2 regions of the Isoptericola aurantiacus genome follow, and region 2 is predicted to be linked to the other one. Evidence: predicted binding sites of a transcription regulator. Region 2 holds the regulator's gene; the other holds the start of a gene.
The links. Region 2 encodes HrcA, which represses chaperone genes, less so after heat shock. Its sites were predicted from a motif close to TTNGCACTCGNNNNNNNCGAGTGCNAA; they were not measured.
Positions count from the first base shown of each region.

Region 1 (5,102 bases), on a different contig from region 2:
GCAGGGAGCGCACGATCGGCAGCACCTTGTCCCGGTCCTCGATGCCGACGTGCATGTGGACGCCGTAGACGACCTGCTGGCGCCCCCAGACCTGAGCGCGGTCCACGACGGTGGCGTAGCGCTCCTTGTCGGTCACCTGCTGCTGGGACCAGGGGGCGAACGGGTGGGTGCCCGCGCCCATGAGCTCGGCGCGCATGGGGCGGATGATCTCCTGGACCCGGGCGACGCCGCTCTGCAGGTCGGCGATCGCGCCGGCGACGGTGTCGTTGACGTCGGAGACGATCTCGACGGTGTTGCGCAGGAACTCGGGTTTGACGTGACGGGCCCGCGAGTCGGGACCGAGCTCGGTCATCACCGCGGGCGCCACCTGGCGCAGGATGCCCGAGTCGGCGTCGACCAGGGCGAGCTCCCACTCCAGGCCGACGCTCGACCTGCGGGACAGCGCGAAGTCCAGCGTCATGGCGCCATGCTTCCACGCCTGGGGCGTGCTGCGCTCCCGGGAGGGGGCGATCGGTGCCGTCGGGCGTGGTGCCTACCTCGCCGCTTCCGTGCCTACCTCGCGGGGATGTTGCCTACCTCGGCAGGGGGTCGACGACCAGGACGTGCTGACGGCCCGCGACGCGGGTCAGCACGAGCGTGGCCGCGGCGTCGCCCTTGAGGGCGAGCTGGGAGCGCAGCTGCTCCGGCGTCACCGCGGTGCCGCGCTTCTTGACGGTCAGGCGCCCCACGTCGCGTTCGCGCAGGTAGGCCTTCAGCTTCTTGAGGTTGAACGGCAGGACGTCCACCACGCGGTAGCCCGTGGCCAGCGCGGCGGTGCCCGACGACGGCGCGGGCGCGGGGGAGTCCGTCGTCACGTAGGCGATGGTGCGGTCCACGAGACGTCCGCCCAGCTCGGCGGCGGCGTGCGCCACCAGCCCGGCCCGGACCACGGCGCCGTCCGGTTCGTACAGGTAGGCGCCCACGGGACCGACGTCGGGCACCAGGTCGGCGTCGTCCCCGGCGCGCAGGGTGCGCGAGACGCTGCCGGTCGCGGTGCCGTCCGCCGGGGTGCCGTTGTCGTCGGTGCGCAGCACGAGCGCCGACCGTCCGGGGCCGTCGGGGGCGAGGGGGCCGAACCACAGCCCGGCCTCGACCACGTCACCGTCCACGGAGACCCACTGCGTCTCGGCGTCCGCCGGCAACCCGTGGTGGGGGATCCCGGGCCCCACCTTGATGCCCAGCGCCGGGACCTGGCTGCGCAGGTCCCACACGGCGTCGAGCGGGGGAGCGTAGGCGGCGGGGTCGAAGACCCGCCTGCCGCCCCGCGTGCGCCGGGCGGGGTCGGCGTAGACGCCGTCGACGCCCTCGGCGGCGAGGTCCAGCGTCAGGCCGTCGGCGTGCCGGACCACGGCCTCGGGGAAGGCCCGGAGGTTGACCGTGGCGAGCGCCGCGGTGGCCTCGTCGACGTCGGTGGCCAGCACGTCGAGGCCCACCCCGGCGAAGGCGAGGGCGTCGGCACCGAGGCCGCACGTCAGGTCCGCGACCCGCGTGACCCCGGCGGCGAGATAGCGGCGGGCGTGCAGGGCGGCGACGACGAGCCGCGTCGCCTGCTCGAGCCCGGCCGGCGTGAAGAGCATGGCGTCGGCGAACGGACCGAGCTTGGTGCGCGCCTTCGCCCGCAGCCGGGACTGGGTGAGGGCGGCGGCGGCCAGGTCGGGGTCGACCCCGCCGTCGCGCAGCCGCGTGGCCAGCGCCATCGCCTGCGACTCGTCGTAGGGCGGCAGGGCGTTGAGCAGCGCCCAGCCCTCGGGGCTGAGCAGCTTGGTCAGGGAGGCCACGTCCATGGGGCCATCGTCTCAGGCGGGGAGCGGGACAGGCTCTCGGCGAAACTCTGGCACTCGACTTGTCAGAGTGCTAACGGCTGCCTAGATTTGGTCCCAGCGCACGACGCTGAGCCGGCACCCGCGACGACGGCCAGCGACAGGGCGCGTCCCAGTCCAGCAAGTCATCGCGAACAAGGAGGTCCGACGTGTCGGTCCCCATCAAGCCGCTCGAGGACCGGATCGTCGTCAAGGCCGTCGAGGCCGAGACCACGACCGCTTCCGGCCTGGTCATCCCGGACACCGCCAAGGAGAAGCCCCAGGAGGGCGAGGTCCTGGCGGTCGGCGACGGCCGTTTCGACGACCAGGGCAACCGCGTCCCGGTCGACGTGAAGGTCGGCGACAAGGTCATCTACAGCAAGTACGGCGGCACCGAGGTCAAGTACTCCGGTGAGGACTACCTGGTCCTCTCGGCGCGCGACATCCTCGCCGTCGTGGTCGGCTGACCGAAGCCGAACCGTCGGCTGACCGAAGCCGAAGCGCAGGGTGAGGGCCGAGGAACGAGGCGCTCGCCCGGAGCACGAGGCCCCGCATCGTCATCGATGCGGGGCCTCGTCGTGTCCTGGATGCTCAGCCGACCTTGCGCTCGCGGCCCGCGAGGACCGCCGACCGCTCGTCCTCGCTGAGCCCGCCCCAGACCCCGTACGGCTCGCGGACGCGCAGCGACTGCTCGCGGCACTCCATCATCACGGGGCAGGATCGGCAGATCGCCTTGGCCGCCTCGGCCCGTCGGCGGCGGGTCGAACCCCTCTCACCCTCGGGGTGGAAGAACAGGGTGTCGTCCGCGTCGCGGCAGGAACCCTGGTACTGCCACTCCCACAGTTCCATCACCGGGCCGGGAAGCCTTGAGATCTCCGTCATGGCGAACAACCTACAAGTTGTGCAGAAGTTGTTCAAGGCTTCGGGGGAAGTTGGTCGCAAGGGGGTCGCCTCGGGCGGTTGACCAGGGCATGAACCGGTTGTTGTCGCAGGTGGCGCGCTTTCGGGAACGATCCCGCGTCGGATCCTGACGCGCCGCGGGTCGCAGTGGCGGGCCCGGTGCGCCCTGGGCAGAATCGGGGCATGACCAACTCGCGACCCGCTCAGGAATCGGGTGGGTCACGCCTGTCCAGCCCCGGCCTCGCCGTCGCGGCCGTCGCCCGGCGCCTCGGCGTCGCTCCGGCGACGCTGCGCACCTGGGACCGGCGCTACGGGCTCGGCCCGTCGGACCGCACCGCGGGCTCCCACCGCCGGTACACGCCGGAGGACGTCGCCCGGCTGCTCGTCATGCGGCGGCTCACGCTGGAGGGCGTCGCACCCGTCGACGCCGCCGAGGCCGCGCTCGAGGCCGACCTCGAGGAGCTCGCCGAGGCCGAGAAGGCCGGCCCGCCCACCCCGGAACCCGCACCGGACGACGAGCAGGATCCGTCGACGTCGTCCGGCGCCGCTGCCGACGAGGGACCGCGCGGGGCGCGGGCGCACCTGCGAGCACTGCCCGGCGGCGGCCAGGGCACCCGCCCCGGCGCGCCGTCGTCCCCGTCCGGCCAGAACACCTCCGGGAAGGTCTCGGCCGTCGTCGACGCCGCCCTGTCCTACGACCAGGCGCGGTGCGACGACCTGCTGCGCATCCCCGCCGGGAGCGACCCGGCGGTGTGGTGGGCCCACCTGCTGGAGCCGGCCTGGAACCGGGTGGCGGAGCGCACCGTGCTCGCCGGTCCGGGCGCCGTGCCCGAGATCGTGCTCGCCACGGCCGCCCTGCAGGCGTTGCGCGCGTTCACCGAGGCGTTCGAGCAGGCGGTCGTGCAGAACGGTGGCCCGCCGGCGAACCACCCGAGCCGCATGCGCAACATCGTGCTGATCTTCGCCGCGCCGGACGAGGCCGTGCCGCTGTCCGCCCACACGCTCGCCGCAGCGCTGACCTCGAAGGGCAAGACCGCCCGGATCGTGACCGGCCCCGCGAGCACGCACCGGTCGCTCGAGCTCGTCACGATGGTCCGGCCCGCCGCGATGGTCCTGGCCACGACGCAGCGCAAGCCCGACCTCGACCTCGTGCACGCGGTCCACGACGGGTTCCCCGACCTGCCGATCTTCGTCGGCCTGCGGCGCGACGACGCCGCGAGCGAGCTCCCGCTCACCCCGCAGGTGCAGCGCGTGCGGTCGTTCACCGGCCTGCTGCACGAGGTGCTCGCCGTCGTGTCGTCCTGACCGTCCGGCAGCCGACCCCGGGGTGTCGCCGACCCGGCACGGCGGCCGCCCCCGCCCCGGCTCCGACGTCGCCGGGCGGGGTGGTCGCGTGACGGACCGCACCTCGGGGCGGGGCTGCGCGCGCCGTAGACTCGGCACATGACGGAGACGACCTCGCCAGCGCACGACCCGTTCGGATTCCTCGGCCTGACCTACGACGACGTCCTGCTGCTGCCGGGGTACTCCGACCTCGCGCCGACGGACATCGACACCACCTCCCGCCTCACGCGGGAGATCTCCCTCAAGGTGCCGCTCGTCTCGGCGGCGATGGACACCGTCACCGAGTCGCGCATGGCGATCGCCATGGCGCGTCAGGGCGGCCTCGGGGTGCTGCACCGCAACCTGTCGATCGCGGACCAGGCCTACCAGGTGGACCTGGTCAAGCGCACCCAGACGGGCATCATCTCCAACCCGGTCACCATCGGTCCCGACGCGACGCTGGAGCAGCTCGACCAGCGCGCCGGCGAGTACCGCGTGTCCGGCTTCCCCGTGCTCGACGACGCCGGCCGGCTCGTCGGCATCGTGACCAACCGCGACCTGCGGTTCACGCCCGTGGCGCAGTGGGCCACCACGACCGTGGCGCAGGTCATGACCCCGCAGCCCCTCATCACCGGCCGGGCCGGGATATCGCGCGAGGACGCCACGGCACTGCTGCGCAAGCACAAGCTCGAGCGTCTGCCGCTCGTCGACGACGACGGTCACCTCGCCGGGCTCATCACCGTCAAGGACTTCGTGAAGTCGGAGCAGTTCCCCGACGCGTCGAAGGACTCCCAGGGGCGGCTCCTGGTCGGGGCCGCGATCGGGTACTTCGGTGACGCCTGGGAGCGGGCGACGACGCTGGTCGAGGCCGGCGTGGACGTCCTGGTCGCGGACACCGCGCACGGGAACGTCCGCATGCTGGTCGACATGGTGCGCAAGCTCAAGTCCGACCCGGCGACCCGGCACGTCCAGGTCATCGGCGGCAACGTCGCCACGAAGGAGGGTGCGCAGTCGTTCGTCGACGCCGGTGCCGACGGCATC
Region 1 covers NZ_JBJBAE010000001.1:106,324-111,425, reverse strand. Annotated here, with positions in the region: gene ACIQLL_RS00425 (glutamate--cysteine ligase) at 1-460, opposite strand, end outside; gene ACIQLL_RS00420 (class I SAM-dependent methyltransferase) at 573-1,823, opposite strand; gene groES (co-chaperone GroES) at 2,009-2,305, shown strand; gene ACIQLL_RS00410 (WhiB family transcriptional regulator) at 2,430-2,720, opposite strand; gene ACIQLL_RS00405 (MerR family transcriptional regulator) at 2,922-4,043, shown strand; gene guaB (IMP dehydrogenase) at 4,182-5,102, shown strand, end outside.
Region 1: the regulator HrcA is predicted to act here: its motif matches at 1,871-1,897, upstream of groES (co-chaperone GroES).

Region 2 (5,102 bases):
TGAGGTGCTCGGCGACGTCGGGCGACCAGGCCCGGCGCGACTGCTTGACGGCGGCACACACGGTGGAGCGCCACTTGGCGAGCGCCTTCTCGGCCCGCGGGCCGCGCCACACGACGACGGACCGGTCGGCCTGCCACGGCACGACGGCGTCGACGCCCAGCTCGACGGCGGCCTCCACGGCCTGGTGGTCCCGGTCGCCCTTGGCCAGCGCCTGCACGAGCGTGAGCACCACCGTCGGGGCGGCCTCGACCCGCAGGTCCTGGACGCGCACGTGCACCGCGCCGTCGGCGACGGACTCGACCACGCCCCGGGCGCGCGTCCCGACGCCGTCCACGACGTCGACCCGCTCCCCCGGTGCACGCCGCTGCACGACGCCCGCATGGCGTGCCTCCGACCCGGTGAGCACGACGCTCCCGCCCGGGGCGGTGGTGGCCAGGACGCCGGCGTCGACGAGGAAGACCGGCGCGCTCACGGGGTGCCCCCCGTTCGCGAGCCCTGCGGTGCCTCGCTCACGTGTCAGCGTCCGCTCAGCTTGTCCCGCAGCCGGCTGAAGACGCCCGGGTGGGCGGCCGTGAGGCGCGGCTCGGGCCGCTCCTCGCCGCGCACCGCGGCGAGCTTGCGCAGCAGCTCGGTCTGCTCCTCGTCGAGGGTCGACGGGATCTGGACGTCGACGTGGACGTTGAGGTCACCGCGGCCGGTGGCGTGCAGGTGTCCGACGCCGAGCCCCTTGAGGGTGACGATCTGGCCGGGCTGGGTTCCGGGCCGCAGGTCGATCTCCTCGGGGCCGTCGAGCGTGTCCAGCTCCAGGACCGTGCCGAGCGCCGCCGCCGTCATCGGCACCTGCAGCGTGCAGTGCAGGTCGTCCCCGCGACGCACGAAGATGTCGTGCGCCTTCTCGCGGATCTCGACGTACAGGTCGCCGGCGGGGCCGCCGCCAGGACCGACCTCGCCCTGCGCGGACAGCTTGATCCGGGTGCCGGTGTCGACACCGGCGGGCACGTTGACGGTCAGGGTGCGGCGCGAGCGGACGCGGCCCTCGCCGGAGCACTCCGCGCACGGCTCCGGGATGACCGTGCCGAACCCCTGGCAGGCGGCGCAGGGCGCCGTGGTCATGACCTGACCGAGGAACGACCGGGCGACGCGCTGGACGTTGCCCCGGCCCTGGCAGACCTCGCACGTGCGCACGTCGGTGCCGGGTCGGCAGCCGTTGCCGCTGCAGGTGCCGCACACCACGGCGGTGTCGACCTGCAGCTCACGCTTGGCACCGAACGTGGCCTCGGCCAGGTCGATGTCGATGCGCACCAGGGCGTCCTGGCCCCGGCGGGCGCGCGGGACGGGTCCGGAGGTCTGCTGGCCGCCGCCGAAGAACGTCTCGAAGATGTCCTGGAAGCCGAAGCCCTGGCCGAACCCGGCGCCGGCACCGCCTCCGGGGGCGCTCGGGTCGACGCCCATGTCGAACTGCTGGCGCTTCTCCGGGTTGGAGAGCACCTCGTAGGCGCGGGCGACGTCCTTGAACTTCTCCTCGCCCTCGGCGCCGGCGACGTCCGGGTGGAGCTCACGGGCGAGGCGTCGGTAGGCCTTCTTGATCTGCTCGGGCGAGGCGTCGCGGTCGACGCCGAGGATCTCGTAGTAGTCGGTCACAGGTCTCTCTTCGGTGACGTACGCAGTCTGGTCAGGATGTCGCGCCGGCCGGTCAGCCCGGCAGCACGCGCGACAGGTAGCGGGCCACGGCACGCACCGAGGCGATGGTGCCGGGATAGTCCATGCGGGTGGGGCCGATCGAGCCGAGGGTGGCGACCGTGTCGCCGTCCGTACCGTAGCCCGATGCCACGACAGACGTCTCGGCCAGCCCGTCGAGCCGGTTCTCGTGGCCGATGCGCACACCGACCCCGTCCCCCGACATCTCGGTCAGCAGCCCGAGGAGCACGACCTGCTCCTCCAGCGCCTCGAGCACGGGGCTCAGCCCCTGCTCGAAGATGGCCTCCGGGCGCGCGAGGTTGGCCGTGCCGGCCAGCACGATGCGTTCCTCGCTCTCCTCGCCGAGCGTCTCGATCACGAGGTCGGCCACGGCGCGGGCCACCCCACCCAGGTCGGGCCCGACGGCCTCGACGACGTCGACGAACGCGGCGGGCAGCTCGGTGAGCCGCTTGCCCGCCGCCGCGGCGTTGAACCGGGCCCGCAGCTCGCCGAGGGTGCCCTCGTCGAGCCGAGGTCCGCCGTCGTGCCCGGGACGGGACGGCAGCTCGCAGAAACGCTGCTCGACCCGGCCGGTGTCGGTGATGACGACGACCAGCAGACGACCCTCGGCCACGGGGACGAGCTCGAGGTGGCGCAGCCCCGAGCGCCGCAGCGACGGGTACTGCACGACGGCGACCTGTCCCGTGAGCTGGGCGATGAGCCGCCCGGCACGGACGAGGACGTCGTCGAGGTCCACGGCCTGCGAGAGGAAGGTCTCGATCGCCCGCTTCTGCGGGACGCTCAGGGGCCGGACCTCGGCCAGCCGGTCCACGAAGACGCGGTACCCGGCGTCGGTGGGGATCCGCCCGGCGGAGGTGTGCGGCTGGGCGATGTACCCGGCCTCCTCCAGGGCGGCCATGTCGTTGCGGATCGTCGCGGGCGAGACCCCGAGCTGGTGCCGCTCGGTGAGCACGCGCGAACCGACGGGCTCGCGCGAGGTGACGTAGTCCTCCACGATGGCGCGCAGCACGGCGAGCCTGCGTGCCTCGCTCATGGTCGGCCTCCCCTCGACGCTCCGGACGTTTAGCACTCTCGTGCCGTGAGTGCCATCCTACGCGCCGCCACGGACGCCACGGAGGGCGCCGTCGGGTCCCTGAGGTACCTCAGGCGCTCCCGCTCCCGGTGGCAGCGCCCGAGAACAGGTCATCCGGCCGATCCGCCCGCCTGCCTCAGCCGCCGAGGCTGTGAGCATGAACCCGATCGAGCACCTGACCGCCCACCGGCTGCACGAGGCCGAGCTGGTGCACCGCGTCGAACGAGCCCGCGCGGCCCGTGAGCGCCGCACCGCACGCACCGCCGCGGCCCCGTCGGAGCTCGCGCGCCGTCCCGCGCCCGTCCGCCTGCTCGCCGCGCTGCGCCGCCCCGCGTGACCCTCGTGACGTCGGGCGCGACGTCGGGCGCGGCGTCGGGCGCGGCGGTGGGCGCGGCGGTGGCCGCACCGTCCACCTGGCACGATGACGGCATGTCACCGCAGCGCTCCCCGCTGGTCGGCCGCGCGGCCGAGCTCGCCGTCCTGCACGCCGGTCTGGCCGGCGCGCGGACCGGCAGCGGAGACACCGTCCTCGTCTCGGGCGAGGCCGGGATCGGCAAGACCCGGCTGGTGACCGAGCTGCTCGACGCCGCCGGGCCCGACGTGCTCGTCGCGAGGGGGCAGTGCGCCGACTCGGGAACGGGACCGGTCCCGTACTCCGGTCTCGACGGCATCCTGCGCGACCTCGTCACGGCGCTCGGGAGCGCCACGGTGCTCGAGGCCGCGGGGCCCGCTGCCGACGCCCTCGGAGCGGTGGCGCCCGCACTGGTCGAGGTGCGCCAGGACGTCGGGGCCGGACGAGCACCGGAGGCCGTGACCGACCTGCTCGTCGCTCTCGGGGCCGATCGCACCGTGATCGTCGTGCTGGAGGACCTGCACTGGTCCGACGACGTGACGCGATCGACGCTGGCGCGGCTGGCGCGCGCCGCCGGCTCGGCGTCCCTGCTGGTCCTGGCCACGTACCGGAGCGACGACGTCGATCGGCGTCATCCTCTGCGGGCCACCCTGGCCGAGCTGGACCGGGCACGGCTCGTCACCCGGGTCGAGGTACCGCGCCTCGAGGCCGGTCAGGTGGTCGAGCTCGCCCGCGCCGTGCCCGACGACGCACCCCTGGGCGCCCGCGCGCTGCAGGACGTCGTCGAACGCTCGGAGGGCGTGCCGTTCTACGTGGAGGAGCTGGCTGCCTATCGCGGGCTCGAGCTGCCCACGTCGCTGCGCGACGTGCTGCTGCTGCGGTACACCCTGCTGAGCGCGCGGGCGCAGGAGATCTGCCGGGTCGTCGCCGCGGCCGGCTCCCGCGTGCGGCACGACACCCTCGCCGCGGTCGTGGGCGACGCGGCCCTCGCCGACGCCGAGGGCGCGCTGCGCGAAGCCGTCGACGCACTCGTGCTCGTCACCGACGACGACGGCTACCGGTTCCGCCACGCCCTGACGCAGGAGGCGGTCGACGCCGAGCTCCTGCCGGGTGAGCAGCGGCGCCTGCACACCGCCTACGCCGAGCACCTCGCCGGTGGCGCATCCACGGTCCAGCGACTCGCCGAGGTGGCCGACCACTGGTGGCGGGCCCGGGTCCCGGACCGCGCGCTCGCCGCCGCGGTCCGCGCCCAGCACGCTGCCACGCAGTCCGGGAACGCCACCACCGCCGTCCGGCTCGCCGAGCGCGCCCTCGAGGCCTGGGACCTGGTCCCCGATCCCGAGCAGGTCGCCGGTATCACCCACGCCGAGATGCTTCGTCGGGCCGCCGAGGCCCAGCAGACCGCCACCCGGGTCGACCGCGCTCTGGCTCTCGCGCGCGGTGCGCTCGCCGAGTGGCCCGCCGAGGACCCCTCGGGCCGGGCCGCCGTGCTCGGCCTCATCAGCATCCTCCAGCTGCGCAGCGGCGACCCGGACGGGCGCCACTCCCTGGAGGAGGCCCTGCGTGTGGTCCCCGCGGCGGACCTCGCCACCGTCGCCACGCTCCAACGCGCCCGGGCACGGGCCTCGATGCTCGCCGGCGAGTACGAGCAGGCCGTGACCGCCGCGGCGGCGTCCTACGACGCCGCCATGGCCGTCGACGACACGGCCACGGCGTCCGCCGCGCTCAACACCCACGCGATGGCGCGGCTGCACCAGGGCGATCTCGAGGCACTGCAGGAGCTGGAGCGGGCACGCGGCCTCGCCGGTGACGCGTGGACCGCGATCGGCCGGTACTTCACGAACGCCTCCGACGCGCACGTCCGGCTCGGACGGTACGACCGCGCCCTGCAGATCGGCGAGGCGGGCGCCGAGCAGGCCCGCCGGCACGGAGCGGGCTGGGACTACCGGGCGATGCTCGAGGGCAACGTCGCCGAGGCGA
Region 2 covers NZ_JBJBAE010000006.1:198,706-203,807, reverse strand. Annotated here, with positions in the region: gene ACIQLL_RS16075 (16S rRNA (uracil(1498)-N(3))-methyltransferase) at 1-472, opposite strand, end outside; gene dnaJ (molecular chaperone DnaJ) at 517-1,641, opposite strand; gene hrcA (heat-inducible transcriptional repressor HrcA) at 1,694-2,731, opposite strand; gene ACIQLL_RS16060 (hypothetical protein) at 2,928-3,107, shown strand; gene ACIQLL_RS16055 (helix-turn-helix transcriptional regulator) at 3,200-5,102, shown strand, end outside.